DNA from 2 places in the Solibacillus sp. FSL K6-4121 genome. Region 2 is predicted to be linked to the other one. Evidence: riboswitches for the same ligand, from Rfam matches in the RefSeq annotation. Region 2 holds a riboswitch; the other holds the start of a gene.
What was found. Region 2 has a riboswitch for glycine ahead of MHH95_RS12090 (amino acid permease). Riboswitches for the same ligand answer to the same signal wherever they lie in the genome.
Positions count from the first base shown of each region.

Region 1: another riboswitch for glycine. It lies ahead of gcvT (glycine cleavage system aminomethyltransferase GcvT); the one in region 2 lies ahead of MHH95_RS12090 (amino acid permease).

Region 1 covers NZ_JBBOCS010000002.1:1,244,978-1,248,337, forward strand. The annotation lists gene gcvPA (aminomethyl-transferring glycine dehydrogenase subunit GcvPA) at 1-882, opposite strand, end outside; gene gcvT (glycine cleavage system aminomethyltransferase GcvT) at 906-2,009, opposite strand; glycine riboswitch at 2,282-2,374, opposite strand; gene MHH95_RS15915 (shikimate kinase) at 2,504-3,016, opposite strand.
Region 2 covers NZ_JBBOCS010000002.1:519,409-522,768, forward strand. The annotation lists gene MHH95_RS12085 (MDR family MFS transporter) at 1-800, opposite strand, end outside; glycine riboswitch at 1,329-1,407, shown strand; gene MHH95_RS12090 (amino acid permease) at 1,567-2,904, shown strand; gene MHH95_RS12095 (hypothetical protein) at 3,067-3,240, opposite strand; gene MHH95_RS12100 (MFS transporter) at 3,237-3,360, opposite strand, start outside.

The sequences.
Region 1 (3,360 bases), 730 kb from region 2:
ACGTCCCGGTACTTTACGCATCAATTTAGTCGTAACAGCGAAGTAACCGCAGTGTGGACCACCAAAAGCTTCGGAAATGCCGAATGGCTGTGCGTCACCAACTGTAATGTCCGCTCCTAATTTTCCTGGAGGTGTTAAAACGCCAAGTGCTAATGGATTTGCAGATACGATAAATAATCCTTTTGCATCATGTGTAATATCTGCAAGAGGTTGCAAGTTTTCAATTTGCCCGAAGAAGTTTGGATATTGCACGATAACGCCAGCTGTTTGATCGTCAATTAATCCTTTTAACGCTTCAACATCTGTTACACCGTCTTTTGTAGGGATTGTTACCACTTCAATTGATTGGCCGTATGCATACATCGTTACTACATCTTTATACTCTGGGTGTACTGCACCGGAAACTAAAAGCTTTTTACGGCGAGTATGGCCTGCAGCAAGCATTCCTGCCTCTGCTAACGCTGTACCACCATCATACATAGAAGAGTTTGCGATATCCATACCTGTAAGCTCGGCGATCATCGTTTGGAACTCAAAAATTGCTTGTAACTCACCTTGGGAAATTTCCGGTTGGTATGGCGTATAGGCTGTATAAAACTCTGAACGGGAAATAACATGATCAACAATTACAGGTTTGTAGTGATTATATACACCAGCACCTAAAAACGATACATTGCTAGCAGTATCTTTGTTTTTTGACGCCAGTTGCGATAATTCCTTCATTAAAGCTGCTTCTGATTTTGCAGGTTTAATATTGTAGTTTCCTTGGAAGCGAACTTTTTCCGGGATATCTGCAAAAAGTTCATCGATTGTAGCAACTCCGACGCGATCTAACATTTCTTGCTTATCTTGTTCCGTCATTGGTAAATAACGATGTTTCATTGTTAACCCTCTTTTCAAAAGTATTATTTTGTACGTTTATAAAACGGTTTTTCCACAATTACTGCTTTCGCTCTATTTTTACGAATTTCAACTTCTAACTCAGTTCCGACTTCAGCGAATTTTGCGTCAATTAAAGCTAGACCGATGTTGCGTTTTGTCATCGGAGATTGTGTGCCAGTTGTAACTTCTCCAATTTCAATACCATCTTTAAATACTTTATAGCCGGTACGTGGAATCCCTTTATCAATCATCTCAATACCTACTGATTTACGAGCTAGGCCTTTTTCTTTTTGATCAATTAATGCTTGTTGTCCGATAAATTGTGGTTCTTTAGCTAATTTCACTGCAAACCCAATCCCAGCTTCAAGTGGTGTAATCTCTTTAGACAGTTCCTGTCCGTATAATGGCAGGCATGCTTCAAATCGTAATGTATCGCGGGCACCTAAACCAGCTGCAACAACACCTTTGTCTTTACCTGTATCTAAAATTTTATTCCATAGTTCAATAATAGCTTCTGGTGTACCGTAAATTTCAAATCCATCTTCACCTGTATAACCAGAGCGAGATACGAGTACCGATTGTCCAGCTACATCGACATTGTCTTTAAATTTGAAATATTTAATCGCTGCTAAGTCTTCCGTCGTTAACGATTGCAGCAATTCCTCTGCTAATGGACCTTGTAATGCAATTTGAGCATAGTCATCTGAAGCGTTTGTTATTGTAACATTGCCTTCTACATGTTTTTGCAACCATTCGAAGTCTTTTTCAATATTAGAGGCATTGACACAAAGCAAATAGCGCTCATCTGCTAAACGATATGTTAATAAATCATCTACAACTCCACCGTCTTCGTAACATAGTGCACTGTATTGTGCCCCGCCAATTGCAATTTTGGAAATGTCATTCGTCAGCATTTTTTGTAAATATGATAATGCATCTGAACCTTCTACAAAAATTTCTCCCATATGTGAAACATCAAAAAGACCAGCACGGTTACGAACTGCATCATGTTCTTCTTTAATAGAAGAAAATTGTACAGGTAATTCCCACCCACCAAAGTCAATTGTTTTCCCACCATATTTTGCGTATTCATCAAATAGCGGTGTACGTTTTAATTCATTTGTCATGTCATTTCCTCCTTAAATTTTTTATGTTTTAACCATTGTAAAAATGTGACGGGGAATGATTAATTTGTACGGTACAGCTAGCTGCCTCTTTTTACTTTTAAATTGGAAAACGTATTTTTTTCCATAAAAAAAAGACAGACGAATCCCTTTTAATGGGATTCTCTGTCCTTGCACCTGAAAGTTACACCTAAATTTGATAGTCTATCACATTTTAGGCTTTCCCCTTTGGTGGCTGCCGGTAACTTGTACTACAACAGCACTCTCCAGAGTTGCGTCAAATACGAGTCTTTTTGCCTGAGAGATTCATAGCACCGCTATTTGCTCCTTCGGCGACGTGACATCACGTTCTCTCCCCGTATCATCATCCGCGCTAGTTTTTCAACTAATTTAAATTAACTGTACTCTTAGCAATATCCTAACATTGAATGTGTTGTAAACGCAATCTTTTTTTAATTTTACTTAATAAGCGAACATTTTTGCGCTTTTTTGAAAAATTATTCGCCTTTTAATCTATTCACTTGAAAAGCAATGTATTCAACTATTTGTCTTAAAGATCTACCTACTGTCAGTACTTGTATATGGCTTGCTTCCCGATAAGCCTTTCTACGGCTATGATACAGTTCTTCCAACTCTTGTTCTGTCTTTATTTGTACTATGGGACGATTTTTATCATTACGAATTCGCATATATATATCTTCGAATTTGGCGTCCAGGAAAAAGACTAGCCCTGTCTTTCGCATAATTTTACGATTTTCTCCATTAACGGCTACCCCACCGCCAGTCGAGATAATGCATGCTTCATCACGGAAGTTTTTTAAAAATTCCGTCTCTATTTTTCGAAAATGTGCTTCCCCGTATTGTTCAAAGATCTCTGGAATTGACATTCCTTGTTGCCGAACGATTTCATGGTCCATATCATAATAGGGCATCTTTAAGAAATAGCTTAATCTTCTGCCAATCGCACTTTTTCCGCATCCCATAAATCCAACTAAATATATTTTTCGCATGCTGTTCACCTTCTTCTAATTACGAACTACTTTTCCATAGCACCTCTATTTCAATATATTGAAAACTGGTTTTGTACTTAATGTGAAATTCCAATTTTTAATGCATTATTTACTACTACCTATTAACGATGCATAGGTGACTTTCACTTTAAGTATTTCTTACCCAACTTTTAATAATTGCCGAGATATTAACTTCTTTCATTTGAATTTTACACTGTCATTCCCCTCTATTTTGAGATATAGAAGACAATTGTTGAAAGAAGTCGAAACTTCAATGAGTATTTAGTATGTTTATCGTAGCACGAACGTAAATAGATTCCAATGAATTATAAAATTTTAATTGT
Region 2 (3,360 bases):
AGTCCTAACATATAACCTAATACGTCTTTACTGGAAAGCTCGAAGTTTATAAATGAAACGATTGTCTGATTTGGTACGTAATCGTAAATATAAACTGATAAGTATAAATCTAATTGCATAATCGCAATAACAGAGAAAATTCCTGCCAATAAATAATAAGCAAATTTATTGTCCTTTAGTATGATAATGTAGTCTTTTAATTGTTTTATTGGTGAAAATAAACCTTCATTTGAAGTCCAAGTTAGCGTTTCTTCTAACCAAAAATAGATAAATAAAAAGAAAATCATCAGTACAATAGCGCAGCTCCATAGTAGCAAATCACGGTAATCAAAAAATAACCATGCACCTAAGATAGGTCCTATAACTGCCCCTAAATTACTTCCTGTTAAAAATGTGGCAAATACTTCTTTTCTATATTCTGCTGAAACTGTATCTGCAACCATCGCATCACTTGCCGGTTTATATAGACCCTTTCCTATTGTAATTCCTAAAAAAGCAAAATAATCGAGCCAAATTATACTAGACGTAGCAAATAGAATAAACATAGTAAACTGAATACCAACGCCCCAGAGCATTACTCTTTTTCGTCCAAATCTATCTGCAAATGAACCTCCTATGAGTCCGGTAATTAGGCTGAGAACTGGTGGAACCATCATCAGTGCACCTGCCAAAGCCAATCCCAATGATTGACTAAAGTAAATCGCAATGAAGGGGAAATACATCCAATAAAATAAATTAAAGATTGTTTCTCCACAAAGTCTTACCTTTAAATTGCGTGTCCATATATTTTTTTTAACCATATAATACCTCATTGATTTATTTCGGCCGATGGGTTTATTTTAGAATTAAAAATATGGAAAATATAGACTTTAATAAAAAAATTTGATATACTAATAATATGAAAAACGAGTAAATACTACTTTTATTTGACGAGCACTATAAATAGAACATACATTCCTAAATATAATACCCCTCCACTAATCGACTATTTAAATCGATTAATGGAGGGGTTTTTTTACATAAAAATAAAGCTACAAATCCTTAAAATACCCAATGAAAATAAATATTCATTATTTTCAGTGTGATACTTTTTTAAGGATAAAAATTCTGTAACACGTTTACAAAATAGTGGAAACATTGATAAATTGCTTGTTTCGATTTAATTTTATTTTGTAACCATTGTAACAACACAAAATAGTTGTTAGTATTAATTATTGTACAATAATAGTATCGTGAGCGACCTGTTTGGAGTTGGGGGTTGCTGACAACAAATAGGGATTAATTACATACATATCAAGCGAAGATCGTCGTGGATAGCACTACTGACGGGAGCAGTTTCTGGAGAGAGCGCGTGTACCGCGTCGCCGAAGGGTTCATTATCTCAGGCAAAAGGACAGAAGACAGGAATAATAAGGGACGTTATTATTCTTATCTACAGGAACTGGTGAATTATCAGTTCCTTTTTTAATTTTCAGAAAACATGATTGGATGAACCGCGAACATTTACCTATTATTTTGCGCTGTCCTTGTGGCAGACAAAATACTTATCCTTTGGAGGAATTCGTTTTGGAACAACATGAACTAAAGCGCGATCTTAAAAATCGGCATGTACAACTAATTGCGATTGGCGGAACAATCGGTACAGGTCTATTTTTAGGATCAGGAAAAGCGATCTCACTTGCAGGACCATCAATAATCATCGGGTATTTAATCGTAGGGATAGCTTTATTTTTCGTCATGCGGGCACTTGGAGAGCTCCTATTATCAAAAGGGGGCTATGCTTCATTTACAGAGTTCGCTACAGAATATTTAGGAGATTGGGCAGGGTACGTTACTGGCTGGACATATTGGTTCTGCTGGATTATGACGGCTATGGCAGATATTATAGCGGTCGGAATGTATACACAATACTGGTTTGATATCCCTCAATGGGTGCCGGCCATTGCCTGTTTAGTAGTCTTACTAATCTTAAATTTATTGACTGTAAAATTATTCGGTGAACTGGAATTTTGGTTTGCTCTTATAAAAATTATTACGATCATTGCACTTATTGCAATCGGGATTGTATTACTCATCATTGGATTTGAAACAGATGCTGGAAAAGTTGCCGTATCTAATCTTTGGGAGCATGGCGGTTTATTCCCGAACGGAGCATTTGGCTTCCTTATGGCTTTCCAAATGGTTGTCTTTGCATTTGTTGGAGTGGAATTAGTAGGGGTAGCAGCTGCTGAAACGGAAAATCCGCAAAAAAATATACCATCGGCCATTAATAAAATACCGATCCGTATATTACTGTTTTACGTAGGTGCGCTATTTGTTATTTTAACGATTAACCCTTGGGATACGTTAAGTGCTACAAGCTCACCGTTCGTTCAAGTATTTGCTTTAGTCGGTATTCCGATTGCGGCAGGACTTATTAATTTTGTCGTATTAACATCAGCTGCCTCTGCAGGAAATAGTGGGATGTTCTCAACAAGCCGTATGCTGTTTAGTTTAAGTAAAGGGGAACAGGCTCCGAAATCTTTCGGTAAATTAAATAAAAATGCCGTTCCGCAAAACGGATTATTATTTTCTGCAATCGTCGTATCAATCGGTGCGCTGCTTAGCTATCTGATGCCGGATGATGCCTTTAGCATTGTAACGACAATCAGCGCGATTTGCTTTATTTGGGTGTGGAGCATTATTTTAATCTCGCATATCATTTACAAAAAGCGCCACCCGGATTTGCATGCGAAATCGATATTTAAAGCACCATTAACGCCGTTTGTGAACTATTTGGTTTTAGCCTTTTTCTTCTTTCTATTAATTATTATGGCGATTTCAGAGGCTACAAGAACTTCTCTTATGCTGACGCCATTATGGTTTATTTTGCTATTTGTTTTATATGCAATTCGGAAAAAATAAATATAAGGAAGGCGCTCCGCATGTGCGAGGCGCCTTTTTTTGATGATTGACGAATAACGGGGTCAAAGTGGCGAATGTCAAATGAAGAGTGACGATTAAGAGAGGAAAAGTGACGAATATCTGCATAAAAGTGGCGAATAACCCGATAAAACTGGCGAATATCTACCGCAGTTTCCCCAGTAAATTTTTCCGTGCCTCCATATGGATTTTATCGTCGCAACTATCACAGGAAAACTTGCCACGCATATTCCGTTTATACTTTTGGTATTTTGTTGTGCCTTCCACCAATAAAAAAGGCTGTTTACAGCAAAAACAAACTGCTTCATAAGTAATCATTTTAACTCCTCCTGTAAGAATAACATTGAATTTCTTAGTAAATAAACGTACACAAGACAGGCCATTAAGACACCAATAAAAGCAAATAAACTTGTTATCAGCTGGATGGAATAGATTTCA